One region of the Mycobacterium holstebronense genome, then DNA from elsewhere that is predicted to be linked to it. Evidence: riboswitches for the same ligand, from Rfam matches in the RefSeq annotation. Region 1 holds a riboswitch; the other holds the start of a gene.

Region 1 (15,680 bases):
GTGACACGACCGCGCTGGGACCCGACGAGATCGCGCGTGCGGTCGTCGAATCCGTGGCGGAGAACACCTCCGATGCGGTGGTGGCGTCGTTCGTATGGGGTGCGGTGGCGGGTGTTCCGGGTCTGGTCGCGCACCGCGCTGCCAACACACTGGATGCCATGATCGGGCACCGCAACGCCCGTTATGACCGGTTCGGCTGGGCGGCAGCACGATTGGATGACCTGCTGGGATTGCCGGCCTCCCGGTTGAGCGGTGTCCTGGCGGCTGCTCTGGGCCCTGATCCCGCCGGCGCGCTGCGGGCGTGGCGCCGCGACGCCCGGTATCACCCCAGCCCCAACGCCGGGGTGGTCGAGGCCGCCTTCGCCGGGGCGCTGGGGCTGCAACTTGGCGGGGTCAACACCTACTACGGAAATCGGCGTGAAGATCGCGCCCGGATGGGCTACGGTCGGGCGCCTGCGCCGTCCGACATTCCGCGGACGACGCGGCTGGCCCGGCGGGTGGGCGTGGGCGCCCTGCTCACCGCGGTGGCATGGTGCCTGACCCGAGGCTGATGAGGAGGTAGCGGTGGCGGATCTCGACGGTGTTGAGTTCTCGAGCGATGCTGCGCGCGTGGATCGAGATTGGCTCTGGAACGAGCTCGTCGAGCACACCTACTGGGCGAAGTACCGCACCCGCGCCATGTTCGACCGTCAGCTCGACAGCGCGTGGCGCACGGTGGGCGCCTACCGGGCCGGCGACGGAGCAATGATCGGTTTCTGCCGCGCGGTCTCCGACGGTGCTGCCTTCGCCTACCTCGCGGACGTGTATGTCGCGCGCGATCAGCGGGGCCGCGAGATCGGCAAGGGCTTGCTGCGGACGATGATCGACGAGGGTCCCGGTCGCGACTTCCGGTGGACGCTGCACACCGCTGACGCGCATGGCTTGTACGAGCAATTCGGCTTCGCTGTGCCTGACGCGACATACATGGAGCGGCCGTCGCGGCTGGCGCATATCCGGGACTGACACCTTCAGGCGTGCGTCAGGTCCGCTGCGTGGCTCTTCTCATTCGGCTGGACATCGCTGGCATTCGTTGATTTCAGCCGCCAGATGGTGACCAACCCGTCGGGGCCGGTCAGCTCGCCCGCAGCGAGCGCTTCGCCGATCAGGTGCCGCACGCGTGGCTCGTCGGCGGCTTCCGTGGCGAACAGCACCCGCAATACCACTTCGTCGCCGACAACGTGGTGGGCGACGTGGTGCGGCGCCAGCGGGCACGGCGGCGGGTGATCCCAGCTGCCGCACAGCGCCTTGGCGATGGCGCCGCCGGGCGCATTCGGGCTTCCGCCGGCCTTCATCACCACGACCGCATCGTGCGCGTAGGCATGGCGAACCATGGGTGGCGATGCTACGGGATTCATCCACAGTTGTGGGTTGATCCACAGGCCGGGTGGGTGATGTGGCCGGATTCGGCTGAGCTGTCCGGGCGAGTTTTTAGTGTCGGGGTATGGCAACAGCACTGGGTGCGGCAGCGGCACGGGAGCAGGTCTGCGCTGCTCTTGATGCCATTGACACCGCCCATGCGGTGTTGCGGTCGACCGCGACGGATCTGGTGGGCAACACCTTTCGCATCGAGGTCGCCGACCGATTGGAGACCCAGGACCGGGTGAATCGTGGGTTGATGTACCGGATCTTCGGCGAACTCGCCGACCCACCCGATGGTTCCGGTTCGATCGCCGCAGCACGGGCCGCATTATGCAAACGCTTGCGGATCACCCCACGCGAGATCACCCGCCGCTGCCGTTTGGCCGCCCGCATTAGGCCCCGCCGCTGCCTGACCGGTGCCGCGATCCCACCCGAACTCCCAGCCCTAGCCGCCGCAGTCGAATCCGGTTCGATTGGGGAAGACCACATCCGCGCGATCTGCCAAGCCATCGACATCCTGCCGGGATCGGTCACCCCGCCCCAGATCGCGCAGGCAGAGGCCGCCCTGATCTCCCACGCCAGCAGAGTCGACGCCGGGATGCTCACCAAGATCGGGCAACGCATCGCCGATCACCTCAACCCCGATGGGCTGTTCAGCGACCGCGACCGCGCACGACGGCGCGCCCTGACACTGGGCCGCCAAGGCCCCGACGGCATGTCCAAACTCACCGGCCTCCTAGACCCCCAAACCCGCGCCTACTTCGAAGCAGTTGCAGCCGCCGTACGCCCCGGACGACACAACCCCGATCCCACCGCCCCGGCCGCCGGTGATGACCGCACCACAGCGCAGCGCTGCCACGACGCCTTCCGCTGGGCCATGGCCACCGCCATCGCCTCGGGAAAACTCGGCACCCACCGCGGCCACCCCGTCACCGTCGTGGTCACCACCACCTTGGCCGAACTCAACCAAGCCGCCCACGCCGCCACCGACCCCACCATCGCCATGCCACCACCAGCACTGACCGGCGGCGGCTCCCGACTGCCCATGCGCGACCTGATCGCCATGGCCGCCCAATCGATTCACTACCTCGCCGTCTTCGACGACCACACCACACGACCCCTGTACCTCGGCCGACAAAAACGCATCGCCACCGCCGACCAACGCCTCATCTGCCACGCCCGCGACCGCGGCTGCACCCGACCCAACTGCCTGCAGCCGGGCTATCACTGCGAAGTGCACCACTCCACACCCTGGGCACACGGCGGACGCACCAACGCCGACGAACTGTTCTTCGCCTGCGGCTGCGACCACACCGACGCCACCGACGGCCACCAACACACCACCATCACCACCAACGGACGCCTCGGCTGGACCGACGGCACCGCACCACCCCAAATCAACCACGCCCACCACCCCGAAGAACTCCTACGCGGTGATTCCGACCCACCCGCAGCCTGATGCTGCTCAGGCGCCGGTTCTGATCAGCTCCACCACCGGAATGACCCGCTGGGTGCGTTCACGGTAGGTGGCGAAACCCGGGTAGCGCTCGGCCTGGATCCCATAGAGCCGATCGTGTTCAGCGCCGGTGATCTCGGTGGCCGTGACCGCAAACGTGTCGGTGCCGAGTTCGACAGTCGCCGAGGGGTTCGCCCGCAGGTTGTAGTACCAGCTCGGATGGTTGTCCTTGCCCTCGTTGGAGGCGAACACGATGATCCGGTCGTCCTCGGGGAGATACATCATCGGGCTGGTGCGCTGCTGGCCGGATTTGGCGCCGGTGGTGGTCAGCAACAGGACCGGGGCCCCTTCGAACCGTCCGCCCAATTTCCCACCGCTGCTACGGAACTCCGCGATATTACGGGCGTTGAACTCCAGGGTGCGCTGTGCGTCCACGGGCGGCCATCTCCTTAGTCGATACCGACGAAGTGCTCGATCACCGGCGGCGAGTCGTAGAAACCGTGCAGCAATGCGCGCCACTGCTCGAATTCCGGCGACTTCCGAAATCCCTCGGTGTGCGCCTCAATGTTCTCCCACTGCACCAGCAACAGGTAGAGGTTCGGCGATTCGACCGACCGGGACATCGAAATCCCCAGGAATCCGGGCTGGGCGGCGATCAACGGCCGCGCCTTGGCGAACGCTGCTTCGAAGTCGGCTTCGCTGCCGGGCCGGATGGGCAGTACTCCATGTTCCACAATCACGCCTGTCAGTGTGCCCGACGATGTGTGGCCTGAATTACCGCCTAAAGACTCTTGTCTGTAACCGAATGACACAGATACGTTACCTGCAACTGACAGACACAGATATCTGGAGGAGGTGACGGGATGAGCGCTCTCGCGGCGGCAGTCGTCTTTGCCTGGTTGGGCATGGTATTGGCGATCTCATTCCTCGAAGCGCCCCTGAAGTTCCGCGCGCCGGGAATCACCATCCCACTGGGGCTGGGTATCGGCAGACTGGTGTTCCGGGCCCTCAATGCGGTGGAGATCGTGCTGGCGACGGTGGTGGTGTTAGCGGTGGTCACCGCTAACACCGGACCGATTTCGCTGGCCGGGGTCTGCGTTGCGGTGGCAGTGCTGAGCGTGCAGATACTGGTGGTCCGGCCCCGGCTGCGCCGCCGCTCGGATGCGGTGCTGGCCGCGCAGACCGCCCCGCCCGGCGGGATCATCGAGCGCTCTCGCGCCCATTACGCCTACGCGGGGCTGGAGGTGGTCAAGGTCGGTGCACTGCTGACCGCGGGTGCGGCTCTGCAACTCGCCTCAGTCGCCGGTTAATACCCAGGCCAGCGCGCGCTCGACGTCGTTCACCGTGGCCACGCCCTCCGGCCGGGCCGGCCGGCGCACGACGACCACCGGCAGGCCGAGTTCCTCGGCGGCCAGCATCTTGGGCCAGGTGTATTCGCCGCCGGAGTCTTTCGTCACGACGACGTCGGCGCGGTGATCGCGCAGCAGCGCAAGTTCTCCGGGCAGCGCGTAGGGTCCGCGGTCCCTGATCAGCGACCAGCCGGGTGGCAGGTCGATCGACGGCGGCTCGACCACGCGCGCCAGCACCGACGCGTCGGCCAGCGCCGGCAGGTAGGAAGCCAACTGCTGACGCCCGATGGTCAGTACCGGCCGCCGCCCCAGCCGGGCCGCGATCTGTGCGGCCTGCTCGTGCGAGTCGGCCCAATGCCACGCCTGTCCGGCGCGCTGCGACCAGCCGGGCCGCTCGAGGCGCAGCAGGGGCCGCCCGGCCGCCGCACACGCGGCGGCCGCGTTGGCCGACATTGTCGTCGCGAAGGGGTGGGTGGCGTCCACGACGACGTCGTAGTCGGTCAATGCCGCACGCAGACCGTCGATTCCGCCGAAACCGCCGATCCGCACCGCCCCGACCGGCAACCGTGGGTCGGCGACCCGCCCGGCCAGCGACGTTGTGACGTCGACACCCGCAGCGACCAGCCGATCGGCGAGGGCCCGGGCTTCGGCAGTGCCACCGAGCAGCAGCACGCGCGTCACGGTGCCCCCGGCGGCAGGAACGGCATACCCCGAGGCGCACCGGCCGCCAACTCCACCAGAGCGTCGATGTCCAGATGCTCCTCGACCAGATCCCCGAGCAGGTCCAGCCGGCGCTCCCGGGCGGCGGGAAAGGACACCTGCGACGGCGCCAGGCCGAGGGTTTCGGCCAGGAACGCCGCACGCAACGCGTCGACCTCCAAACACCCGTGCCGCATGGTGCCGAAAACCTGGCCGGCGCGGACTCCGCCGGGAAACGCATCCGCGACATCCCCGCGGCTGATCCGGCCATGATGTATCTCGTATCCGCCATCGGAGAGCCGCAGCACTTTCTCTGCGGCAAAACATGTTTCAACGTCCAGCAGGCCAAGACCGGCCACTTCGCCGGGCGCTCCCTCGATTCCCTCGGGGTCGCGAATCATTCGGCCCAGCATCTGAAAGCCCCCGCAGATACCCAGCACCGGCTTGCCCGCGGCGGCGTGCGCGGCGATCGCGGAATCGATCCCGCGTGACCGCAGCCAAGCCAGATCGCTGATGGTTGCCCGGGTTCCGGGCAGCACCACCAGATCAGCGTCGGACATCCCACGCGGGTCGGCGGCGAACACCACGTCCAGGTCGGGCTCCAGTCCGAGGGCGTCCAGGTCGGTGAAGTTGCTGATCCGCGGAAACCGGATCACCGCGACCCGCCGCGCCCCGGTGCGCGCGGAGCGTCGGCCGTCCAGATCCAGCGCATCCTCGGAGTCCAGCCACAGCTCCGGGTGCCACGGCAGGGTGCCGAACACCCGCCTGCCGGTGAGGCGTTCCAGATCCGCCAGGCCGGGCTCCAGCAACCGCAGCTGGCCGCGGAACTTGTTGACGATGAACCCCGCCACCAGCGCCTGGTCCTCTTCCGACAGCAGCGCGACGGTGCCGAAGAACGCCGCGAACACCCCGCCGCGATCGACGTCACCGACGACCACCACCGGCAGGCCGGCGTGGCGCGCCAGGCCCATGTTCACGTAATCGCCGGCGCGCAAATTGATCTCGGTCGGGCTGCCGGCCCCCTCGGCGACGATCACGTCATAGCGCCCGGCGAGATCGTCGTAAGCACTGTGCGCGGCCGTAGCCAACTCCGCCCGGCCGTGCATCCAGTTCGACGACGAGAGCGTCCCCCACGGCCGGCCCATGAGCACCACATGACTTTGCTGGTCACTGCCGGGCTTGAGCAGAACCGGATTCATCGCCGGCTCCGGGTCAACGCGCGCAGCGCAAGCCTGAATCCATTGCGCCCGGCCGATCTCAGTCGTCACCCCGTCAGCACCGACGCACACCATGGAGTTGTTCGACATGTTCTGCGCCTTGTAAGGCGCCACCCGCACGCCGCGGCGAGCCAGCGCCCGGCACACTCCGGTGGCCACCACGGTCTTACCGGCGTCGCTGGTGGTTCCGGCGATCAGAACGCCGGCCATCAGGTCCGCCGCACCAGGAACACATCCATCACCCAGCCCGCCTCGGCCCGGGCCGCAGCGCGGGCGGCCGCGATCTCCTCGGCCACCTCAGAGACCCGGCCGGTGACCAACCGCTCCCCCGCCGCGCCGAGGTTGGCGCCCCACCAGATCGTCCAGTCGGCCACCGCCGAAAGGTCGAGCGCCTCCGGGTTGAGCATCGCAACGATGTTGTCCTGACCAGCGACAACCGCCTCTGCCAGCCGCCGCCCGGTGGTGATGTGCACCGGACGGCCCACCTCGTGCAACACGATCCGGTGCCGGGCGGCCAACAGTTGCGGGGCGCTGATCCCAGGAAGAACCTCGTAATCCAGTTCAACACCTAGGGCTTTCACCTGCTCGACGATGCGGATCGTCGAGTCGTACAGCGCCGGGTCGCCCCAGACCAGGAAGGCGGCCGTCCCGCCGCGGGCCCGCAGCACGTCGGCGTAGCGCTGCGCCCGCGCCGCGTGCCAGTCGGCCACGGCGCGGGTGTAGCCGGGCTCGGTCAGCCCCGGGGAGCGATCGCGGGCCGGGTCGGCGACCGCGACGATCGGAGTCGAGGCGGCGTAAGCGTCGACGATCGAGCGCCGTAATGCCAAAAGGCTGTCGTCGGAGGACTTCTCGGATGCCACTATGTAGTCGGCCGACCGCAGTGCGCTGGCGACCTCGGCGGTGACGTGCGCAGGTCCCATACCGATTCCGAGAATCCAGACTTTCACCGATCCTCCAGGTCGCCTTCTACGTCCAGGTAAGCCTGCCGCAACGCCGCCATGGTCTCGGGGTCGGGGTGCTCCCACAGGCCGCGGTCGGCGGCTTCGGTCAACCGTTCCACAATGCCCTGGAGCGCCCAGGGGTTGGACTTGTCGAGGAACTCCCGAGTCTGCGGGTCCAAGACATATTCGGCCGCGAGCTTTTCGTACATCCAGTCGTGCACAACGCCGGCGGTGGCGTCGAAGCCGAACAGGTAGTCCACGGTGGCGGCCAGTTCGAACGCACCCTTGTAGCCGTGGCGACGCATCGCGGAGATCCAGCGTGGGTTGACCACCCGCGCGCGGAACACCCGCGCGGTCTCTTCGGCCAGAGTGCGGGTGCGGATGGCATCCGGCGAGGTCGAGTCGCCCACATAGGCTTTCGGGTCGGCACCGGTCAGCGCACGCACGGTCGCGATCATGCCGCCGTGATAGACGAAGTAGTCGTCGGAGTCGGCGATGTCATGCTCGCGGGTGTCGATGTTCTTGGCGGCCACCTTGATCCGGCGGTAGTTGGTGCGCATGTCGTCGGCAGCCGGCGCGCCACTCAGTCCCCGGCCGTAGGCGAACCCACCCCAGGTGGTGTAGACCTCGGCCAGGTCCTTGTCGTCACGCCACGTCCCGGATTCGATGACCTGCAGGATTCCCGCCCCGTACGAGCCGGGCGCCGAGCCGAAGATCCGGGTGGTGGCGCGGCGCAGATCCCCGTGTTCGGCGAGGTCGGCGCGAGCGTGCGCGGCCACGAAGTTCGCGTCGTCGGGCTCGTCGAGGGTGGCGACCATCTGCACCGCGTCGTCGAGCATCGACACCACGTGCGGGAAAGCGTCGCGGAAGAACCCCGAGATGCGCACTGTCACGTCGATTCTGGGCCGGCCAAGCTCCTCAGGTGAGATGACCGCCAGCCCGGACACCCTCCGCGACGCCTCATCCCACTCGGGACGCACGCCGAGCAGGGCCAGCACCTCGGCAATGTCGTCGCCGGAGGTGCGCATCGCCGAAGTACCCCACACCGATAGCCCGACCGACTCCGGGTAGCCGCCGGTGTCATCGAGGTAGCGCCGCACCAACGAGTCGGCCATCGCCTGCCCGGTCTGCCACGCCAGCCGGGACGGCACCGCGCGGGGGTCGACGGTGTAGAAGTTGCGCCCGGTGGGCAACACGTTGACCAGACCACGCAGCGGCGACCCGGACGGCCCGGGTCGTACGAACCCGCCGGCCAGCGCGTGCAGCACCGCGTCCAGCTCGGCCGAGGTGCCGGCCAGTCGCGGAACCACCTCGGTGGCAGCGAATCTCAGCACCCGGCATACCTCGGGGTCGGGATGCAGCGTGTCGGCCACGCCGATCTCCCACTCAGCCGCCTCCATGGCTTCGACCAAGGCGCGGGCGCGGCCCTCGATCTCGTCGACGACCGCCGCAGCGGCGTCTTCCTTGAGTCCCAGCGCGGCCCGCAGGCCCGGTACCGCATGGTCTACCCCGCCCCACACCTGTGGAGCACGCAGGATCGCCAGCACCAGGTTCACCCGCTCCGGTCCAGTCGGAGCGCCACCGAGCACGTGCAGGCCGTCACGGATCTGGGCGTCCTTGATCTCACAGAGCCAGCCGTCGACATGCAGCAGGAAGTCGTCGAACTCCTCGTCCTCGGGCCGCTCATCCAGCCCCAGGTCGCGGTGCATCTCCGCGGCCCGCATCAGATTCCAGATCTCGCCTCGGATCGCCGGCAGTTTGGCCGGGTCCATGGACGCGATGTTGCCGTACTCATCGAGCAGTTGCTCGAGACGCGCGATGTCGCCGTAGGACTCCGCCCGTGCCATCGGCGGGATCAAATGGTCGACGATCGTGGCGTGCGCCCGCCGCTTGGCCTGGGCGCCCTCGCCGGGGTCGTTGACCAGGAACGGGTAGATCAACGGCAGGTCGGCGATCATCGCGTCGGTGGCGCACGCGGAAGACAACGCCGCGGTCTTACCGGGCAGCCATTCCATCGATCCGTGCTTGCCCAGGTGGATCACCGCGTGCGCACCGAAACCATGTGCCAGCCAACGGTATGCAGCCAGGTAGTGGTGGCTGGGCGGCAACTCCGGATCGTGGTAGATCGCCACCGGGTTCTCCCCGAAGCCACGGGGCGGCTGGATCATCAGCACGACATTGCCGGATTGCAGTGCGGCCAAAACGATCTCGCCGGCGTCGTTGACGAACAACTTGCCCGGCGCCGGACCCCACGCTGTCGTCATGGCATTGCGCAGGTCGTCGGGCAGCTCAGCGGTCCACTGCGCATACTGCTGCGCGGTGACCCGCACCTGCGCGCCGTCCAGCTGCGTAGCAGACAGCCAGTCCTCGTCCTGACCGCCGGCCTCGATCAGGGTGTGGATGAGGCGATCGCCCGCCTGCGTCTCGTCAGCGACGTCGAGCACCCCAAAGCCGTCCCCGACGTCATACCCCTCCGCCGCCAGCCGCTGCAGCAGCCGCACGGCCGACACCGGCGTGTCCAGACCGACGGCGTTGCCCACCCGGGAGTGCTTGGTGGGATAGGCCGACAGCACCAGCGCCAGCTTCTTCTGCGCATTCGGGATACGGCGCAGCACAGCGTGATTCACCGCCACCCCGGCCACGCGGGCGCAGCGTTCGGGATCGGCGGCGTAGTGCGGCAGCCCGTCGTCGTCGATCTCCTTGAAAGAGAACGGAACCGTGATGATCCGTCCGTCGAATTCTGGGATGGCGATCTGGGTGGCCGAATCCAGCGGGGTCACGCCGTCGTCGTTGGCCTCCCAATCCGCGCGCGACGATGCCAGGCACAGCCCCTGGAACACCGGGATGTCCAGCGCAGCGATCTGTTCGATGTCCCACGCGCCGTCGTCATCGCCGGCACTGACCCCCGCGGTGGCGTTCATCGCCCCACCGGCCGCCAGCATGCAGACCACCAGCGCATCGAGGCGCCCCAGCGCGGCGAAGAGCTCGTCGGGGGCGTTGCGCAGCGACGCGGCGAAGATCGGCACCCCGACCGCCCTGGTGCCGAGCTCCACCCCATCAATGGCGTCGGCCAGGGCGTGCGCGAAACCGGCGTTGCCGCTGACCTCGTGGGCGCGGTAGTACAGCACCCCGATCCGCACCGCGTCGGAAGACTCGACCGCCGCCCGTTGGCCGTAACCCCACTCCGGGATCACCGCCGGCTCCTCGAAGCCTTCCCCGGTGAGCAGCACCGTGTCGCACAGAAACGCGTGCAGCTGCGCGAGGTTGGCCGGCCCGCCCTCGGCGAGATAGGCGTGCGCCTGCGCGGCCAGGCCGATCGGGACCGTGGAGCACTCCATCAGCTCGGCGTTGGGCGAGCGCTCCCCGCCGAGCACCACCAGCGGCAGGCCGGTCGCGCGCAGCAGCTTCAGTTCGTCGGCGATCTCGGCGGAGGACCCCAGGATGCGCAACACTACGACGTCGGCGCCGTTGACCAGCGGTTCGATGTCGTGGCGTGCGGGGTTCCCGAGCCGGTACGCCGCGCCGCTGGCCCGCGCGGACAGCAGGTCAGTGTCGGAAGTGGACAGCAACGCGATACGGCGTGCCTGCACCATCAGGGGCCTCCTCGGGGTTCTCGCCCCTCGTCGTAGGAAGTCTCGTGGCCGTATCTGGCTAGGGGCACGCGACCCCTCACAGTGGCGGAACCGCCCCGGATTCACACCGGGTTCCTGACGCCACGAGACGGCGGCCAGCCTAACGCAGCACGGCATGCAACAATGTCGCCGGTAAGGCGATGACGAATGAGGAAGCCGGTGTGAATCCGGCGCGGTCCCGCCACTGTCATCGGGGAGCGACCCTCATCAGCCACGGCCCGCCACTTGTGGGGTTGGAAGGCGAGGCGAGCAGTGATCCGAGAGCCAGGAGACTCACGTCAACGCGTCCTGCGAACCGGGGCGGTGTACCCCGAGGAAGCTGACTCACGCCCATGCCCCGTGCGCTGCGGGTAGTTCCTGCGCTCCTGGTAGCACTGGCCTTGACGCTGACAACGGCGTTGGCCGGCTGTTCTGGCGAACCCTCTTCCAGCACCCTGCAGGCGCGTGCCGGCTGCATCACCGACTTCGATCCGACCGCCGACTACTTTCCGGACAAGTCGACGCTGACCGAAGCCACCAACTTCGCCATCACCTACCACGGCAGCTACCAGGTTCTGACGGTCAAGCGGCCCTACCTCGGCGGAAAGCCGGTGTCCTGGGTGCTGGTGCGCTGCGGTGCGCCCGCGCCGGCGCTGACCGGCGAGCTGGCGACTGCCCAGCGGATCACCGTCCCGGTGCACAGCCTCTACTCGGGCTCGACGACGCACCTGGCGATGATCACCGAACTCGGCCAAGCCGGTGTGGTGACAGGAGTGGCGAGTCCGGCGGCCGTCGCCGACCCGCAGATCCGCGCGCGCATCGAGACCGGTGAGATCGTCGGCTACGCCCCCGGCGGCCAGATCAATATCGAGCGCGTGATCGGCGCGGGCCCCGACCTGCTGGTCACCGAGGGCATCGACGATCCCGGCTATCCCAAGCTGCGCGAAGCCGGTACCCCGGTACTGGCCGACGCCGAATGGCTGGAGGCCACCCCGCTGGGCCGCGCCGAGTGGATCAAGGTGTTCGCCGCGCTGACCGGGACCGAACGCCAAGCCGCGCAGGTCTACCAGGACATCCGCGACCGATATCACGCCCTGGCCGCGCAAGCCGCCACAGCCAAGCCCGTCGAGGTCTTGGTCGGCACCATGTATTCGGGCAGCTGGTCGATGCCCACCGGCGACAGCTACTCGGGGCGTCTGGTCGCCGACGCCGGGGGCACCTACCCCTGGCTGTCGGACACCGGCGCCGAGAACCGGCAACTGAACTTCGAGTCGGTGTACGCGCGTGCCGGCACCGCGCCGGTCTGGCTGGTCACCGACGACTGGCAAACCCTGGGCGACGCGGTGGCCCGCGACAGTCGCTACGGCGAGCTGACCGCGCTGCGGACCGGCCATGTGTGGTCGGCCACCAAGGCTCAGGGCACCGGGCCAGAAAAAGGAAGAAACCTCTACTGGGAACGCGGCACGGCCCGACCGGATCTGCTGCTCGGCGACTTGGTCGCGATCCTGCATCCTGAGCTCGCTGCCAACCACGCCTTCGAGTTCTACCGGCGGGTGCCGCGATGAAGCCGCGTATCGCCGTGGTGCTGACCGCGCTGAGCGCAACGGTGGTTCTGCTGGCCGTGCTGGGATTGGTGCTCGGCCCGGTGCGGGTGCCGGTGCTCGACACCGTGCAGGTGCTGTTCGGCGCCGAACCCTCCGACCCGCGCTGGCAGGTGATCGTGTGGAACATGCGACTGCCGCGGGTGCTGACCGCGCTGGCCGCCGGGTCCGCGCTGGGTGTCGCCGGCCTGCAGCTGCAAACCCTGTTCCGTAACACCCTCGCCGATCCCTACATTCTGGGCGTGAGCTCCGGGGCCAGCCTCGGCGTTGCGGTGGTGGTGCTACTCGGTGGGGCGGCCGGCGGCGGTTTCACCTCCGCAGTGGCCGGCGCCAGCCGCGCCGCGGAAGTGATCGCGGCGGCCCTGGGGGCGGCGGCCATGCTCACGCTGGTTCTGGTGCTGTCGCGATGGACCCGCTCGGCGGCGACGCTGCTGCTGATCGGCGTGATGATCGGCGCGGCCAGCACCGCGCTGGTGAGCTTGGCGCTGGTGTACTCCGATCCGCAGCGGGTGCAGCAGTACCTGTTGTGGGGCCTGGGCAGCTTCGCCGGAACCGGTTGGGCCGATTTGGAGTTGCTGCTGCCGCTGGTGGCCGTGGGGCTGTTGACCGCGGCGATGACGATCCGGCCGCTCAATGCCCTGCTGCTCGGCGAGAGTTACGCGGCGACGATGGGCATCAACGTGCACCGGGCCCGGATCGTCACAGTCGTCTCCGCCTCACTGCTGGCCGGTGTGACGACCGCGTTCTGCGGACCGATCGCGTTCCTCGGCCTGGTGGTGCCGCACGTGGCCCGCATCGTGATGGGCACCTCCGATCACCGAGTGGTGGTCCCGGCGGTGGTCTTGCTGGGCGCGGTCGCCGCGCTGGCCTGCGGCATAGTCAGCCAGGTGCCCGGCAGCGACCTGGTCATCCCGATCAACGCGGTCACCGCGCTGGTCGGGGCGCCGGTGGTGATCGCCGTGCTGCTGCGGGCCCGGCGCGGATCGGGGTTGCCGTCATGAACCCGGCCGTCGAGCTCGCCGGCCTGGCGATCGGCTACCGCAGCCGGCGCCGGTCGACGACAGTGGCGACCGGGCTGGCCGCCCAGGCCCGCCGCGGCGAACTGACCGTGCTGATCGGGCCCAACGGTGCCGGCAAGTCCACCCTGATCCGCACCCTGGCGGGGTTGCAGCCCGCGCTCGGCGGACGTGTTCTGTTGGACGGCGCTGACCTGACCGCGCTCCCCCGTGACGAACTGGCCCGCCGGGTCGCGGTGGTGCTGACCGAACGAGTCGACCCCGGCTTGTTGTCGGCGCGGGAACTGGTTGGGCTGGGCCGCATCCCACACCTGGGGCTGGGTGCCCGACTTCGCCCGGCCGATGAGGAGATCATCGACTGGGCACTGGCGGCGACCGGCGCGCAGCATCTGGCATCGCGGCCGGCGGCCGAACTGTCCGACGGCGAATGCCAGCGGGTCCTGACCGCGCGCGCGCTGGCCCAGCAGCCGGGTCTGCTGATCCTCGACGAGCCGACCGCGTTCCTGGACGTGTCGTCGCGGGCCGCACTGTTCGGGCTGCTGCGCGAACTCGCCCGCGACCAGCAGTTGGCGGTGGTGCTCAGCACCCACGACCTGGAATTGGCGCTGCGGGTGGCCGATCGGGTGTGGCTGATGGATCCGGCGGGCATCCTGGTGGACACCGTCGGTGAGGAGTTGATGTTGTCCGGGCGCATCGGGGACATGTTCGGCAACGACACCCTGCGTTTCGACCCGGCTAGCGGCATGTTCGAGTTCATCGAGGCTAATAACGAACGCACCGCCCGGGTCGACGCCCAAGAGCCGTTGCGCTCCGCACTGATCCGGGTGCTGTCTCGGGAAAGCTGGGGCATCGACGATTCCGCCGAAATCGTGCTCACGGCAACCGATCACGCTGCCATCACGCTGCGCACCTCCAGCGGCAATCAGATCACCGCGCTGCGCGACCTGCCGCAGCGACTGCGCGCCCTGCCAGCGACCCCGCACCGCTGCGCCTCCCAGGATCAGACGATCACGGCACTGGCCGAGTTATCGGCTGTCAGCTCATATTTCGCGGTCTCCACCGGGACCGCGGACGATGCTGACTGGCATCCGGTGACACAGCTCTACACCGATCCCGATCTGCTCGCGGGTGCCATCGCCGGCGTGCAGGACCGCATCGGAGCCGCAGATCTCCGCGTGGCCGTGTCCACCTTCTATCTCGGATTCGCGGCACGACTGTGGTCGATCGGTCTGGGCGGACTCGCCGAGCACAGCCTCTTGATCGATCTGGATCCCGACCAGCTCTGGTACGCCGATTCGGGCGGGCCGGTCCGCCTGTACCTGCCGAATCCGACGGCCTGGCAGGGGTCTTCGACGAACGACGAACTGGAGCCGGCGCTGGCCGACATGATCCTGACCGGGCACCTGGAACCGTTGGCCGTCGCGGTGCGCCGGCTCGGTCCGATCTCGGAGGGGCTGCTGCGAGGCAATATCGCCTCCGCAGCGCTGGGCGCTGCCCGCGCCCTGCGCTGGCACCATGGCGGGGACCTTGCAGACCAGCCTATCTGGGACCTCGCGCGCACCATGTGCGATGACGAACGACTCGCTGGCGCAGTAAGTTTCAGCGACTCCGGGACAGATTACCGCCGAGCCAGCTGCTGCCTGTTCTATCGCACGCCCGGCGGCGGGCTGTGCGGCGACTGCGCACTGACCCACAAGCCCCAGGTTCGCCTGAACCCATGAAGGAAGGGATTCCCATGACCGAGAACACCGGAACCGTCGTCGCCGATCCCCCGATCGTCGACACCGAAGACCGCGGTCGCGAACAACGCTGGCCGCTGCCGACCGATCAGCAGAGCCTGCTGGACCTGCTGCACCTGTGCTTCGACGAGTACTGGAACGAGATCTGGTTCGGCATCATCATGGAAGGCGCGGCCTGGGAGGTGGCCGCACCCAACGCGCCGCGCAAGATCGGCATGCTCGACGGCTACGCCACCATCGACTTCGGCCGCTGGCATTTTCACCTGTGCATCGGCAAGCACCGGGCCAGCGGGAACGAGCTGGGCCGCATTCGGAGATGCACCCGGGCCGAGCTGTACCGCCGCATCGGCAAGGACGGCAACCCCCAGTCGTGGGGCGTGCGCCTGTTCAACGGGCGCGACGAGCAGATGATGACCGTGATGCTGCCGAACCCGTTCCTCACCAACGACCAGCAGATGCGCGACGAGCCCGAGTGGGGCCAGCTGGAGTTGTGGGACAAGCTGCGCGAGAAGTATCTGGGCCTGGGGCCGGACGCGCTGGACCGCGGCGGGAATCGGATCCGCTGCGGCGGCTAGGAAAAGCGACGTTGATTTTGCGCCCAGGGCTGTGCACGGAGGGGCGGGAACAGCCCTGGCCGCAATTTCAACACAGCC
Region 2 (15,680 bases), 2.3 Mb from region 1:
AGGTGATCGCGTTCCGGCCGGTGGGCGCCGCGACGGCCCGGGGCAGGGTGCGCACGCTGGAGATTCCCGCGGCGGAACTGGCGGTGGCCGTGCACCGCGGGGCGTTCGGCGAGCTGGATCGCACCTACGCCGCGCTGGGCACCCATGTTGCCGAACGCGAACTGGGTGTCGACGGACCGATCCGCGAGTACTACCGGGTGTCCGGCTACGACACCGACGATGAGACCGCGCATCGCACTGAGGTGTGCTGGCCGATCTTTCGCACCAAATCCTGACTCACGACAACACGACAAGGAGTTCATCCATGGAGATCACGCTGCACACCGTCACCTTCGACTGCGCCGACGCCGGCAAGCTGGCGCGGTTCTGGTCGCAGCTGCTGGCCCGACCGGTCGACGAGGGGGCCAGCGCCGAGATCGCCTCAATCGGCATTTCAGCGCAGACGCCCCCACGCCTGGTGTTCGTGCAGGTGCCAGAAGCCAAGCAGGTCAAGAACCGAATCCATCTCGACCTCGTCGCGGCGGATCTGGCGGCCGCGGTCGAGCGGGCCCTGGAACTCGGCGCCGCCCGGTTGGCCGACCATGCCGAGGGCGGCTACCGGTGGACCACACTGGCCGACCCCGAGGGCAACGAGTTCGACCTCGTGGCGGCCTGACATGTCTTTGCTGGCAGAGGCATTGGTTGCCTCCGGGCCTGTCGCCGAACATCGCGACGCGATGGCACTGTACGGATGGTTGGTTGGTGGCCGCTGGGATCTTGACATCAGCTGGTTCGGCGACGAGGACACCCGCCACGTCGCGGGTTGGATGGTCGCGGACTGGGTGCTCGACGGACGGGCCGTCCAGGACGTCTGGCACGCCGAAGGACTCTTTCACGGGTCGACGCTGCGCATCTTTGACCCGGCTATCGATGCCTGGCACATCCAGTGGACGGAACCGCAACTGGGACTTCGGCTGCACCAACTGGGCAAGGCCGACGCGGACGGGATCGTGCAGGACGGCACGCTGCCGGATGGCTCCGCCATCCGATGGAGCTTCCACGACATCGGCCCGGACTCGTTTCGCTGGCGCGATGAGCGCAGCGACGACGGGCGCACCTGGGTGCTCAAGCAGGAGTATCGCGCCCGCCGCCGCTGAATCCGGTGTCAGGCGGTGACAGCGTCTTTCGTCTCGGTACGCGAGAGGAACCGGGGTGCGATGCCCGCCGCGGTGGTCGCGATCGCCGCCGATCCCAATGCCTGGGTCCAGCCGATCGGGCCCAGCGGCGTGCATCCCATGAACTGGCTGATCCCCGGGATGCTGATCAACAGTGCCATCGCCGCGAACGAGCCGGCCGCGGTAGCCACCAGCACCGGTGAGCGCGACTCCAACAGGGTCTGTCCCAGCTGAGTGGTCACCAGCGCGACCAGCGCCACGGTGGAGGCGCGTCGGGGAAAGCCGGTGAGCCGGGCCATCATCCACGCCGCGACGGTGGCACCGGCGGTGGTCGTGCCACGCAGCGCCACCGCGCGCATCAGCGCCTTCTCGTCGGGCCCGCGTCCCCCGAAGGGCATCGGGCGCCGGGGTTGGCTGATCGCCAGCGCGGTGGCCGGGAACGCGTCGGTCACGATGTTGACCAGCAGCAATTGCCGCGTGCTCAACGGTGCCTGACCGGTCAGTGCGCTGCCGATGATCGCGAACAGTGCGCCGCTGGCGTTGCCGCCCAGCAGCACCGCCACCGCCGCCTGCACCCGCTGCCACAGTTGGCTGCCCTCGTTGAGGGCATCCAGCAGTGTCTCGATCCGGCCGTCGAGCAGCACCACGTCGGCGGCGGTGTGGGCGGCGTCGCTGCCCTGGGCGACGATCCCGATCCCGACCGTGGCGGCCCGGATTGCGGCGGCGTCGTTGGCGCCGTCGCCGACCATCGCCGACACCTTGCCGCTGCGTTCCAGGGCCTGGACGACCTGCACCTTGTTCGCCGGTGACATGCGGGCGAAGACCACCCGTTCGGCCACCGCGAGCTCCTGCTCCTTACCCGACAGCATCTCCCATTCCGTGCCGGTGATGACCTGCTCGACGGTGACCTGCAGACCCATCTTGCGGGCGATCGCACGCCCGGTGGTCGGATGATCGCCGGTGATCATCCGAACCGGCACCTCCCGGCGGGACAGCTCGGCCAGCAGGCCCGCCGACCCGGCGCGCGGAGTGTCGGAGATGCCGACGAAACCGACCAGGGTCAAACCGTCGGCGCACTGGCGGGCCATGGCTGCAAGCTGGGCTTCGGGATCGTCGGGATCAGCCGAAAGCGATTGCACTTGAGCGGGGCTGAGCTCGCGTCGAGCAACCGCGAGCACCCGCAGACCCTCGTCGGCCAGCTGTTCCACCACGTCGTCGATGTCGGCCGGGACGCTGTCGCAGGCGGCGAGCACCACCTCGGGTGCTCCCTTGATGGTCAATTCGGTGCCGAACACCGATGCCGCGTAGGGCCGCCCGGAGCGGAACGGCAGATGGGCGTCGGCGACCCCCGGCGCGACGGCGCCGGGCACCGCCTCCGACGCCGCCACGATCGCGGCGTCGGTGGCGTCGACGTGGCTCTGCCCCTTGGCCGACGGGGTCGCGCGCACCGCGCAACGCAGCACCTCGTCACGGGAATGATCGGCTGCCGTGCGCACCTCGGTGACCCGCAACCGGTTCTCGCTCAGGGTCCCGGTCTTGTCGAAGCAAACGACGTCGACGCGGCCCAGGGCCTCCACGGAGCGGGGAACCCGGACCAGCACCCCGGATTTGGTGAGGCGCTGGGCTGAGGCGTGCTGAGCCAGCGTCGCCACCACCGGCAGGCCCTCGGGGACAGCGGCGACGGCCACCGACACTCCGTTGGCCACCGCCTGCTGCAGCCGGGTGGCCCGCAACACCCCGAGCACGCTGACCAGACCGCCGGCCATCAGACTCAGCGGCCAGGTCCGGCTGGTGATCTGTCCGAGCTGATGGGTCAGGCCGATATCCCCATGCCGGCTGGTGACCAGGTCGGCGGCGCGCCGCACCTCGGTGTCGGGACCCACCGCGGTCACCAACGCCAGACCGGTCCCGGAGGCCACGGTGGTGCCCGCGAACAGCATGCAGCGCCGCTCGGCCAGCTCGGCGCCCGGAGTGGCGTCGATCTGCTTGGTCACCGGCAACGACTCACCGGTCAGTGAGGCCTCGTCGACCTCCAACTTCTCCAGTTCGATCACACGGGCGTCGGCGGGCACCACATCGTCGGGACCCACCTCGATCAGATCGCCACGCTGCAGCTGTTCGGGGAGCACCTGAACGCGGTCGCGGGTGCCATCGGGCCGGATCGTCACCTTCCAGGCGGGCGGGATCTGCTCGGCCAGTAGCCGATCCAGCCGCAGCTCGGCGCTCAACCGTTGACCGGCCGCCAGGACGGCGTTGCTGACCAGGACAGAGCCGACCATGAGCGCGTCGATTGGTGCGCCCAGCAGCGCGGTGGCAGTGGCACCCAGCCCGAGCACGGGCGTCAGCGGGTCGGACAGTTCGTCACGAACCGCGTCGAGGAACTGCCAGACCACGTGCCGGGTGGCGGTGCCGGCGTCCGGTGCGAAGTCGGGCTGCGACGGCGAGGCCAAGGCGTCACGCACCTGTTCGACCGACATCGCATGCCATTCGTCGACGGGGACCGGTCGGGGCAGCGGCGCCGTGATCACTTGACGGGCCGACCAGTAGCCGGACACCAGACCCACAGCCGCGCCCAGCGCGACCGGTTCGGGACCGCGTCCTCGCACCGTGGGAATGAGCAGCATCGAACCCAATGCTGAAGCGCCGGTGGATAATGCGATACCAAGGCGGGTGGCCGCCTGGGCTGCGGGCAGGGCATGCAGTACCCGCCATACCCCGGACAGGTCATCGACGATCAGATCCGCCACCGGCTTGCTAGCGTCGGGCAGGATGCCGACCCCGAGGTCGGCCGCCGACAGCGCCTGGGCGGCCGTCGAGGAGATCACCGCGACGGTGTGGCCTTCCTGTTGGTAGTCACGCACCGCGTCGAGCAGCGCGTCGTCGATCGAATCGCCTGTCATTGGAGCGATTTCGTCGAATGCGGGCCGCAGTACTCCTAGGCCGGTGGAGTCGTCCACGGTCACTGTTTGCACCTGGGCGCGCTGTGTCTCAGCGAGTGTCGCGGCCGCCAGCGGATGCGGCGCCGGAGCAAACAGCGCCTCGGTGCCGGGGCGGCCCGTGACGGGATGCCAACCTGGCCGCAGGTCGCCTTCCGCAAGCATCGCCCGGGCGCTCTCCCAGGCGGTCAGATCCTTCTCGTCGGCGCCGCGAAGCCGCGCCAAGCGCAACGATTCGGTCCGCAGCACCCGCGGATCGAGGATCACCACGTCGATGCGGTCCAGTCGACGCAGGCCCTCGGGGTCGATCTGCAGTGCCTCGTCCCGGTTGGCCAGCCCGCGGCCCAACGTGGCTGCGAACGATTCGTGAGTGGCTCGGGCAGCTTTGGGCACCGCGACCAATGCGGCATTGCCGGCCAGTTCGGGGTCGCGACTGGTCGCGGCGACGACGGCTGCGCCGATCGCCTGAATCCAGGTCCCGCGTTGTAGGTGTTGGTCGACCGGGCTCTCCGGGGATTCCGCCGTGTGCCGGGCCGACGAGGCAACCGGGCGGGCCAGCTCCGGCTCTCGCCGCGCCCAGGCCCGGGTGTCCGCGCGCGCTTCGGCGGCCCTGATGGTGTTGATCGCCAAGTCCACCGCCAGCATCGACGGCGCCGCACCGAGTGCATTGACGGCGGTGGTCGCCATCCCCAACGCAGTGGCGGTGGCGCGCTTGCCGATTCGTTCCTCCAGCAGGCGGCGCAGTTGCGGCTGGTGGTCCAGGGTGATTACAGCGCCCTGGAGACTGGACGGCAACCGGCGAAACCGCAGAACGCGACTGGCAACTGCGAGACCCAGGCCGACGGCGTTGATGCCGGCCATCGCGGCGCTGCTGACCGCTATCAAACCGTCGCCGGGTTCGGGGGCCGCGCGAAGGTGTCGCTGTGGGCGATCAGCCTCCGCCGGTGGGCCGGCAACCACGTCATAGCCGGGTTCGGCATCGTCGATCAGGGCGGGTATCGAGGGGGGCATCGGTCTCCTTCGCTCGGCGACCGAAGCCTCAGAGACAGCCTGCGGAACCTTCGGTCGACATGGTGAATCGTCCGAAGGTCTCGCTCGCGAAAGTCCTGGGTCCGCTGAATGACCGGGCGAGGCGACTCGCCGTATTGACGACCATTCACATCCGCCACCGGTGTGGCGGGTAGGAACTACTCCCCTTCACGCTCGAAGGTAGGGCCGGTAGGCAGCGTCCAGCTGAACACCGGCGAGACCCTACTTGAAATGCCGGTGAATGCTCTGCGTTGCAGACGGTTTCGGTCCGGGTTCAGGCCCGCGGCGACCAGTAGGCGAGCATCTCGGCGAAGGTATCGAATGCCGGTTTCGAAATACCGTACGGAGCTTCGAAGTGCAGGCTCAACGGGAAGCCCAACTCGGCCACGTCGTCGATGACCCGCTTATACAAATCGAGCAACTGGCGGCGTTTCACGTCGGGTTCGCCTGCGGCCAGGGTCCGCACGAAGGCCTGCTCGGCGGCGACGGCCTCGTTGCCCGGGTCCTGGATCAGCCAATCGACCAGTCCGACCTTGCCCTCCATCTTCGGCACGAAGCCGAACGACAACAGGACCTCGGGCCGGTGGTCACTGACCTGCTTGAAGTCGCGGAGGAATCCCACAATCGCATCGGAGTAGAGCAGCTGCGTCATCCCGAAGGTGGCGCCCCGGTCACATTTGAAGTCGAAGCGTCCCTGCTCGCCGTCCCGTGTCGGGATGAGGATGACGCCCCGGTTGTCGACCAGGTCATCGAACTTCGACAGCGCGTCGGTGGGTGCGACGCCACCGCCCTCACCATCGTTCAGCGTGCGGGGGACACCAACGAAGATGATTCCGTCGAACCCGGCCTGGCGCAGGCCGGTAAGTCGCGTCCGCAGCGCCGCCTCGTCGAGGAATGCGGTCACCTGCGTGCACAGTCCGCGTACGCCGGGCAGTTCGGGACGGATTATCGACCAGAAGTCGCTGACGTCGAGTTTGGGTTTCATCTCGACCGGTCGATCGTCATCCTCGGGAATCAACCCGGGAATCATGACGTGACCGATCCGGCCGGCGATACCCGCTTGCTCGGACAGCTGCAGAACTTTATATGCCTCTTCGCGGGCGTACTCCGACCCGCGATCGGTGTTGGTCGGCACTAATTCCAGTGCAATGGTGTTCAGCGGCACCAGGGAACTCCGTATCTCATTCGAACGGACATGTTGCGCCCCAGAGATAGCTCTGGGGCGCAACATGTCAGACGGTCACAGGCCGGTGCGGGCTGCTCGGACTTCGCGCGCGGCGGCAACCATGTGGGCCAGCGAAGCCGTCACCTCGTCGGCCTTGCGGGTCTTCAGGCCGCAGTCCGGGTTGACCCAGAGACGTTGCGCCGGAACAGCATCCAGCGCCTCGCGGAGCGACGTGGCCATCTCGTCGGTGGACGGCACCCGCGGCGAGTGGATGTCGTAGACACCCGGGCCCACCCCGTTGGAGAAGCCGATCGCGTTGAGGTCGTCGAGCACCTCCATGTGCGAGCGGGCCGCCTCGATCGACGTGACGTCGGCATCCAGATCGGCGATCGCCCCGATCACTTCACCGAACTCCGAGTAGCACAGGTGGGTGTGGATCTGCGTCGCATTCGAGACACCCGAGGTGGACATCCGGAATGATCCGACCGCCCAGTCCAGATAGGCCGCCTTGTCGGCGTCGCGCACCGGCAACAGCTCGCGCAGCGCGGGCTCGTCGACCTGAATCACCGCGATGCCGGCGGATTCCAGATCCACCGTCTCCTCGCGGATAGCCAGCGCCACCTGGTAGGCGGTGTCGGCCAGCGGCTGGTCGTCACGGACGAACGACCAGGCCAGGATGGTGACCGGACCGGTGAGCATGCCCTTGACCGGCTTGTCGGTCAGCGACTGGGCGTAGGTGGCCCAGTCCACCGTCATCGGCTTGGGTCGTGTGACGTCGCCGAACAGCACCGGCGGGCGCACACAGCGGCTGCCATAGGACTGCACCCAGCCGTTGCTGGTAGCGAAGAAGCCCTCCAGCTGCTCGGCGAAGTACTGCACCATGTCGTTGCGCTCCGGCTCGCCGTGCACCAGCACGTCGAGGCCGAGGTCCTCCTGCAACTTGATGACCGCGGCGACCTCGGCCTTCATCCGGTCGGTGTACCCCGCCTCGTCGATCTCTCCGGCCACCAGCGCGGCACGGGCCTTGCGGATCTCCACGGTCTGCGGGAACGAGCCGATCGTGGTGGTCGGCAGCGGCGGCAGGTGCAGTCGCTCGTCCTGAGCGGCGCGACGCTCCTCGGCCGAACCGCGCTGGATGCCCGCTTCCTTGATCTTGGCGATCTGGGAGCGCAGCGCCGCGTTGTTCAGTCGCGGGTCGGACTTGCGGGAGGCGACCGCGGCGTTGGACGCAGCGATCTCCGTGGCGACCGCGTCCCGGCCCTCGCGCAGGGCACGAGCCAAGGTGGCCACCTCGGTCACCTTCTCGGCGCCGAACGCCAGCCAGCTGCGCAGCGCGTCGTCCAGGCCGGTCTCGGGCTCCAGCGAGTAGGGCACGTGCAACGTCGAGCACGACGTAGACACAGCGACCGCCCCTACGGGGCCCAGCAGCGACGCCAGCTTGGCCAGCGCGGCCTGCAGATCGGTGCGCCAGATGTTGCGGCCGTCGACCACGCCGGCGACCAGCGTCTTGGAGGCCAGCTCCGGCACCGACGCGATCTTGGTGTCCGCGCCGTAGACCAGGTCGACGCCGATCGCCTCGACCGGGGTGCGGGCCAGGGCGGGCAGTCCCGCGCCCGGGTCACCGAAGTAGGTGGCCACGAAGATCGACGGCCGCTTGCTCAGCGCGCCGAGACGGTTGTAGACCTGCTCGGCCAACGCGGGGGCGTCGGCGGAGATGTCGGTCACCAGCACCGGCTCGTCGATCTGCACCCACTGCGCGCCGGCGTCGGCCAGCTTGCCCAGCAGCTCGGCGTAGATGTCGGTCAGCTCCTCGAGGCGGGCGATCGGTGCGTCCGCACCGTCGACGGCCTTACTCAGCAGCAGGAACGTGACCGGCCCGATGATCACCGGCCGGGCCACGTTTCCGCCGAAGCCCTGCTCCTGGGCTTCGGCGAGCTCGGAGAGCACCTTGGCCGGGTTCAGCGTGAACTTCGTGTCCGGGCCGATCTCGGGAACGATGTAGTGGTAGTTGGTGTCGAACCACTTCGTCATCTCCAGCGGGGCGATGTCCTTGTTGCCCCGGGCTGCGGCGAAGTAACGGTCCAGCTCATCGGCGACGCCGGCCACCCGCGCCGGGAGTGCGCCCAGCAATACCGCGGTGTCGAGCATCTGGTCGTAGTAGGAGAACGTGTTCACCGGTACCGAGTCGAGCCCGGCGGCGGCCAGCTGGGCCCAGGTGTCGCGGCGCAGGCCGGCGGCCACCTTCTTCAGTTCGTCCTGGCCGATCCGGCCGGCCCAGTAGCTTTCGGTGGCGCGCTTGAGTTCGCGGCGCGGCCCGATACGAGGTGAGCCGAGAACGGTGGCGGTAAAGGCTTGAACGGTCACGATTTGATCCTTCAATTGACGAGGGTGGGTCAACGCCAGCAGTCGCCCAGCTGATCCGGTCCCGTGCCTATATATAAAGCACTATAACCCTCAAAACCAGACGCCTATTCCGCGAGGCGTTGATCCGCCGGGCGCGGCGCGCCCAGCACAACGGGCAGGTATTCGGACTCGCAGGCGCGCACCGAGGTGCTCCTAATGGCCGTCGCTTCCCAGTCCGTGGGCGAGCCCGTGACCAGTGCTTATGACGGCGGTCGTTCCTGCATACCGCTGCGGGACAGTCCCGGATTCTCACCGGGTTCCCTCTTGCGCTCCATGGAAAACTGCGTAAACCGTGGTGCGCTCGATGCCGAGGCCGCCTGGCGGCGACAACGGCAAACCAGTTGCGTGATCGAGATTACTCGGCTCGACCGGCCGCGAGTGCCTCCGGGATCGGGGTCTGGCCGTCGTTGAACTCGATGGTGCGACCGACGGTCGACGTGTCGGCCAGGCACGCCGCGATCACCTGTGCGACGTTGCCGCGGGAGACCTGCCCCTTGCCGGTATCGGGGCCAACAGCGATCCGGCCGGTCGCCGGATCCAGGGTGAGCCGGCTCGGGCCCAGCACCGTCCAGTCCAGATCGGTGGCACGCAGATGGGCGTCGGCGGCGGCTTTGGCCTGCGCGTACGGAAAGAACGGATCGTCGTCGGGAACTCCGTGATCGGGACCCGCGCCGAAGTAGGACACCATCACGAATCGCCGCGCGCCGGCTTTTGCGGCGGCGTCGATGCTGCGAATGGCGGCGTCGCGGTCGACGGCGTAGGTGCGTGCCGGGTTGCCGCCGCCGGCGCCGGCGGAGAACACCACCGCATCGTGGTCGGCCACGAGTCGCGCCAGGGCGTCAGTGTCGAGCTGCTCGATGTCGGCCACCACCGGAACCGCACCAGTGACCGCGACCTCCTCGGCGTGGTCGGGGTTGCGGAACACCGAACTGACCTGGTTGGCCGCTATGGGCGAGGATGCGGGCGAGCAGCAGGGCAATCTTGCCGTGGCCGCCGATGATCGCGATGCGTGCCATGGATTCGACGGTACGCGGAAGCCTGGAGTGACCCCCGTTGACGCCGGCCGAGCGCGCCGGTCGACAATCGAGGCAACAAGACCCGAACGAACTGAAACGAATTAAGGAGCACCCATGGCTGAAGCCGTCATCGTCGAAGCGGTGCGCGCGCCTGTCGGCAAGCGCAACGGCGGACTGTCCGGGGTACACCCGGCCGAGCTGTCCGCCCAGGTGCTCAACGGGCTGGTCAACCGGGCCGGCGTGGACCCGGCGCTGGTCGACGACGTGATCTGGGGTTGTGTCATGCAGGCCGGTGAGCAGGCCTTGGACATCGGCCGCACGGCGGTGCTGAGTGCGGGATGGCCGGAGAGCGTGCCCGCGGTGACCGTGGACCGCCAGTGTGGATCCAGCCAGCAGTCGGTGCACTTCGCCGCCGCCGGTGTGATCGCCGGACACTACGACGTCGTGGTCGCCGGTGGCGTCGAGTCGATGTCGCGTACCCCGATGGGTTCCTCGCTGGCTAACGGCGGCCGGCCGTACGGGGATTCCTTCAAGGCGCGCTACAGCCAGACCCCGAACCAGGGCATCGGTGCCGAGATGATGGCCACCCAGTGGGGGTTGAGCCGTACCGCGCTCGACGAGTTCGCGCTGGCGTCGCACGAAAAGGCCGGTGCCGCACAGGATGCCGGCGCCTTCAAGGACGAGATCGTCTCGATCACCGACTCCGAAGGCAACGTCGTCAGCGAGGACGAGGGCATCCGCCGCGGTACTACGCTGGAGAAGATGGCCCAGCTCAAGCCCGCCTTCAAAGAGGACGGCGTGATCCACGCCGGTAACTCCAGCCAGATTTCCGACGGCTCGGCGGCGCTGCTGTTCATGTCGGCGGCTAAGGCACGTGAACTGGGCCTGACCCCGCTGGCTCGGGTGCACACCGCGACGCTGGCCGGCTCTGACCCGGTGATGATGCTGTCCGGCCCGATCCCGGCGACTCAGAAGGCGCTGCAGCGCTCGGGTCTGAGTGTCGACGACATCGGCGTGTTCGAGGTCAACGAGGCGTTCGCCCCCGTGCCGATGGCCTGGCTGGCCGAGATCGGTGCCGACCCGAAGAAGCTCAACCCCAACGGCGGGGCGATCGCGCTGGGCCACCCGCTCGGCGGATCCGGCGCCCGGATCATGACCACCATGCTTTACCACATGCGCGCCAACGGAATTCGCTACGGTTTGCAGACCATGTGCGAAGGCGGCGGCCAGGCCAACGCCACCATCCTGGAGCTGCTGTGAGTGAAGGGGCCGTTCTGGTAGAACGGCTTGGACAGCTGGGCAACGTCCTATTGATCACGATCAACCGGCCCGAGGCCCGTAACGCGATCAACGGCGCCGTCAGTGCCGGCATCGGCGACGCCTTGGCGCAGGCTCAAGACGACGACGAAGTGCGCGCGGTAGTGCTCACCGGCGCCGGCGACAAGTCGTTCAGTGCCGGAGCCGACCTCAAGGCGATCGCCAACCGGGAGAACATCTACCACCCGGAGCACCCGGAGTGGGGTTTCGCCGGCTTCGTGCAGCACTTCATCGACAAGCCCGTCATCGCGGCGGTCAACGGCACAGCACTGGGCGGCGGCACCGAGATCGCGTTGGCCAGCGACCTGGTGATCGCCGAGCAGCGCGCCCAGTTCGGGTTGCCCGAGGTCAAGCGTGGCTTGATCGCCGGTGCCGGCGGGGTGTTCCGCATCGTCGACCAGTTGCCCCGCAAGATCGCGCTGGAACTGCTCTACACCGGGGAGTCCATCTCGGCGGCCGACGCGGCCCGCTGGGGACTGGTCAACCGGGTGGTCGAGGACGGCGGGGCACTGGAGGCAGCCCTGGAACTGGCCGAACGGATCACCGGCAACGCGCCGTTGTCGGTGCGGGCCAGCAAGCGGATCGCCTACGGCGTCGATGACGGCGCCATCCCCGGCGAAGTGGACGGTTGGGCCCGCACCGGCCGGGAATTCTCCGCGGTGCTGCGGTCCGAGGACGCCAAGGAGGGACCCCGGGCGTTCGCCGAGAAGCGCGCACCAGTGTGGAAGGCGCGTTGAGCGGCGTGCCCGAGCCGCTTCTCATCTCCATCCGCGGGCGCGCCCCGCAGCTACACCCGGAGGCCTGGGTGGCGCCCAACGCCAGCCTGATCGGCCAGGTCAGCCTGGCCGCCCGGGCCAGCGTCTGGTACTCGGCGACACTGCGTGCCGAGGTCGAACCGATCGAGATCGGCATCGACACCAACATCCAGGACGGCGTGACCGTCCACGTCGACAAGGAGTTCCCCTGTCGAGTGGGGGCGCACGTCAGCGTCGGGCACAACGCGGTGCTGCACGGCTGCACCATTGAGGACGACTGCCTGATCGGGATGGGAGCGATCGTCCTCAATGGCGCCGTCGTGGGGGAGGGCTCGCTGGTCGCGGCCGGTGCCGTCATCCCGCAGGGGATGGTGGTGCCGCCGCGGTCACTGGTGTCGGGGGTGCCGGGACGGGTGCGGCGCGACCTGAGCGAGGCCGAGGTCCGCAACAATCGGCACAACGCCGCGGCCTACCGGCGACTGATCGAAGTCCATCGAGCGAACTAACGCATTTGGGCCACCGGCCGCCGTTCGGCCGCTACGTTTTAGGGACGTTGCTTAACCCGCCGCTGATGGGACGTCCTCCTATGACCCAGATCAGTCCAACCCGCCCCGGCCTGCTGCGTGAGATCACCGACATCATGACCAGGGTCGCCCTGCCCTATCACGAGCCACGGGCAGTGGTGCAACGGCGGCGCGCCGTCGTCGGAGTGGTCGTGGTGATCGGCGCCGCGGTACTGGCCGCCATGCACAGCAAGCTTCCAGGCGACGCGGCGTTCTACTGGCTGTCGCTGGTCTTGGCCGTGGTGTGGACGGTGGGGGCGGTGGTAGCCGGACCGCTGCACCTGGGGGTGTTGCGGTTCCGCGGACGCAACGAGCGGCCGGTGTTCACCGGAACCGGCGTCGGCCTGGTGCTCGGCGGGGTGTTCCTACTGGGCGGGCTTGCCGTGCAAGACATTCCGCCACTGGCCGACCAGGTGGTCGCCATCTTGGCCTACACCACCGAAGTCTCCTGGCGGCTGGTGGTGCTGATCGCTCTGGTCAACGCGATCGCCGAGGAGTTGTTCTTCCGCGGCGCACTGTTCAGTGCGTTCGGTCGCCGCTCCCCGCTGGTGTTCTCCACCCTGCTCTACGTCGCGGCGATGATGGCCGCGGGCAACCTCATGGTGGGGGTGGCCGCGCTGGTGCTCGGTACCGTCTGCGCCCTCGAGCGGCGCGCTACCGGTGGGGTGCTGGCTCCGGTGCTGACCCACCTGGTGTGGGGGCTGGTGATGGTGCTGGCGCTGCCCCCAATCTTCGGGATGTAGGCGCCCTCAACCTTTACGAGTCGGTGAAATTGGGGGAGCGCCGCTCCTGAAACGCACGAGCGCCTTCGCGGAAGTCGTGGGCGTTCAACAGGATTGACTGCCCCACGTATTCGCGGTCCAGGGTGGCATCCAGCTCGGTCAGCGTCGCGGTGTTGATGGCGTGCTTGGTCTTCGCGTACGCCGCGGCGGGCCCGGCCAGCAAGCCGGCCAGCAGCTTGTCCACCTCGGCGTCGAACTCCTCGGCCGGGTACACCGCGCTGATCAGCCCCCAGTCCAAAGCGTCGGCGGCCGACAGCCGTTCAGCCAGCAGCGCCAACCGCATGGCACGGGTCCGGCCCACGGCCGCGGCGACCAAAGCGGACGCGCCACCGTCGGGCATCAACCCAATCTTGGTGAATGCCAACAGGAAAAAGGCCTTGTCCGAGGCCACGATCAGATCGCAGGCCAGGGCCAGTGACACACCGATACCGGCCGCCGGGCCCTGCACTACGGCCACCACCGGCCGCGGCAACGCGACGATCGCCCGGATCGCGCGATTGGCCTCGACGATGATCTCCGTTGCCAGTTCATCGCTTGCATCCTCGGCACTGATCCCGGCACCGGAGCAGAAGCCGCGCCCCGCCCCGCCGAAGCGCACCGCACGCACGCGCGGGTCGCGGCCGGCGGCTTCCATAGCGTCGGCGATACCGGCCAGCACACCGGTGGTCACCGAGTTGAGGCTGTCGGGGCGGTCGATGGTCACCGAGAGCACCCCGTCGGTCAGGGTGACGGACACGCCCGCCACCGGGGCCAGGGTGTCGATGCCGGAGTCGATTGCAGTCATGGCCCTCACCCTAGGATGCACATCACACAGGCACACGACGAGGAGGCAGATATGGCGGGACCACTGGCGGGGCTGCGGGTCATCGAACTGGCCGGGATCGGGCCGGGACCACACGCAGCGATGATCCTCGGCGACCTGGGCGCCGATGTGGTCCGCGTGGAGCGGCCGCCGAAATTCGGTGGCGGTGCCAGCAAGGACACCATGCTGCGCAACCGCCGCTCGGTGACCGCCGACCTGAAGTCGCCGGAGGGCCGCGACCTGGTACTGCAGCTGGTCGCCAAGGCCGATGTGCTGATCGAGGGATTCCGTCCGGGTGTCACCGAGCGACTCGGCCTGGGCCCGGAGGACTGCGCCAAGGTCAACGAGCGGCTGATCTACGGCCGGATGACCGGCTGGGGGCAGACCGGCCCCCGCGCTCAGCAGGCTGGCCACGACATCAACTACATCTCGCTGAACGGCACTTTGCACTCCGTCGGCCGCAAGGGGGAGCGCCCCGTGCCGCCGCTGAACCTGACCGGTGACTTCGGCGGTGGGTCGATGTTCCTGCTGGTCGGCATCCTGTCCGCGCTGTGGGAGCTGCAGCGTTCCGGCAAGGGGCAGGTGATCGATGCGGCGATGGTCGACGGGGCCAGTGTGCTCTCGGCGATGATGTGGAGCTTCCGCTCGCAGGGACTGTGGAGCGACGAGCGTGGCGTCAACATGCTCGACACCGGTGCGCCCTACTACGACACCTACGAATGTGCCGACGGGAAGTACGTGTCGGTCGGCTCGATCGAGCCGCAGTTCTACGCCGAACTGCTGGCGAAGCTGGAGCTCGACCCCGCCGAGTTGCCGGCGCAGAACGACGTCAGCGGTTGGCCGGTGCTGCGGGAGAAGCTGACCGCGGCGTTCGCCGCCCACGACCGTGACCACTGGGCCAAGGTGTTCGCCACCTCCGATGCCTGCGTGGCGCCGGTGTTGGCGTTCAACGAGGTGCAGGCCGACTCGCACATCACCGAGCGCGACACGTTCTACGACGTCGACGGTTACTTGCAGCCGATGCCCGCGCCGCGGTTCTCCCGCAGCGTTCCCGACGTCCCGACCCCGCCCGCCGTTCTGGGAGCCGACAACGAGTCCATCCTGAGCGACTGGGTATAGTCCCGACCAACCAGACGGTTGGGACTGAGAGGGGCCAAGAGAGTGCAGATCAAGGACGCGGTAGCCGTTGTCACCGGCGGTGCCTCCGGGTTGGGATTGGCGACGGCAAAACGCCTGCTGGACGCCGGTGGGCAGGTCGTGGTGATCGACCTCAAGGGCGAGGACGTGGTCTCCGAGCTCGGTGACCGGGCTCGCTTCGTGGAGGCCAACGTGGCCGACCCCGAGGCGGTCGGTGCGGCCCTGGACGTCGCGGAATCTCTTGGCCCCGTGCGGATCAACGTCAACTGCGCCGGAATCGGCAACGCGATCAAGACGCTGAGCAAGGACGGTGCCTTCCCGCTGGATGCCTTCACCAAGATCATCCAGGTCAACCTGATCGGCACGTTCAACGTGCTGCGCCTGGCGGCCGAGCGGATCGCCAGGACCGAGCCGATCAACGGCGAGCGCGGCGTGATCATCAACACCGCCTCGGTGGCGGCGTTCGAGGGCCAGATCGGGCAGGCCGCCTACTCGGCGTCCAAGGGCGGCGTGGTCGGCATGACGCTGCCGATCGCCCGTGACCTCTCGCGTGACCTGATCCGGGTCTGCACCATCGCTCCGGGCCTGTTCAAGACGCCGCTGCTGGGCTCGCTGCCCGAA

The links. A riboswitch is a leader RNA that binds a small molecule or an ion and turns the genes downstream of it on or off. The one in region 1 is predicted to bind cobalamin.
Region 2: linked by a shared signal. The riboswitch ahead of metE (5-methyltetrahydropteroyltriglutamate--homocysteine S-methyltransferase) and the one ahead of RCP37_RS16590 (ABC transporter substrate-binding protein) in region 1 are both predicted to bind cobalamin.

The regions. Positions count from the first base shown of each region.
Region 1 is NZ_OY726398.1:3,498,869-3,514,548, forward strand. Features, by position in the region: gene RCP37_RS16535 (cobalamin biosynthesis protein) at 1-551, shown strand, start outside; gene RCP37_RS16540 (GNAT family N-acetyltransferase) at 565-1,002, shown strand; gene RCP37_RS16545 (hypothetical protein) at 1,008-1,370, opposite strand; gene RCP37_RS16550 (HNH endonuclease signature motif containing protein) at 1,481-2,857, shown strand; gene RCP37_RS16555 (nitroreductase family deazaflavin-dependent oxidoreductase) at 2,864-3,289, opposite strand; gene RCP37_RS16560 (antibiotic biosynthesis monooxygenase family protein) at 3,304-3,594, opposite strand; gene RCP37_RS16565 (hypothetical protein) at 3,718-4,164, shown strand; gene RCP37_RS16570 (cobalt-precorrin-6A reductase) at 4,150-4,884, opposite strand; gene RCP37_RS16575 (cobyric acid synthase) at 4,881-6,329, opposite strand; gene cobF (precorrin-6A synthase (deacetylating)) at 6,329-7,066, opposite strand; gene cobN (cobaltochelatase subunit CobN) at 7,063-10,653, opposite strand; cobalamin riboswitch at 10,683-10,793, opposite strand; cobalamin riboswitch at 10,800-10,986, shown strand; gene RCP37_RS16590 (ABC transporter substrate-binding protein) at 11,025-12,236, shown strand; gene RCP37_RS16595 (FecCD family ABC transporter permease) at 12,233-13,273, shown strand; gene RCP37_RS16600 (ATP-binding cassette domain-containing protein) at 13,270-15,009, shown strand; gene RCP37_RS16605 (DUF7676 family protein) at 15,024-15,602, shown strand.
Region 2 is NZ_OY726398.1:1,190,816-1,206,495, forward strand. Features, by position in the region: gene RCP37_RS05650 (MerR family transcriptional regulator) at 1-275, shown strand, start outside; gene RCP37_RS05655 (VOC family protein) at 305-655, shown strand; gene RCP37_RS05660 (hypothetical protein) at 657-1,136, shown strand; gene RCP37_RS05665 (cation-translocating P-type ATPase) at 1,145-5,101, opposite strand; gene RCP37_RS05670 (mycobacterial-type methylenetetrahydrofolate reductase) at 5,394-6,284, opposite strand; gene metE (5-methyltetrahydropteroyltriglutamate--homocysteine S-methyltransferase) at 6,360-8,663, opposite strand; cobalamin riboswitch at 8,785-8,998, opposite strand; partial or broken gene RCP37_RS05680 (SDR family oxidoreductase) at 9,043-9,703, opposite strand; gene RCP37_RS05685 (thiolase family protein) at 9,818-10,963, shown strand; gene RCP37_RS05690 (crotonase/enoyl-CoA hydratase family protein) at 10,960-11,757, shown strand; gene RCP37_RS05695 (gamma carbonic anhydrase family protein) at 11,763-12,281, shown strand; gene RCP37_RS05700 (CPBP family intramembrane glutamic endopeptidase) at 12,362-13,081, shown strand; gene RCP37_RS05705 (enoyl-CoA hydratase) at 13,095-13,904, opposite strand; gene RCP37_RS05710 (CaiB/BaiF CoA transferase family protein) at 13,956-15,041, shown strand; gene RCP37_RS05715 (3-hydroxyacyl-CoA dehydrogenase) at 15,084-15,680, shown strand, end outside.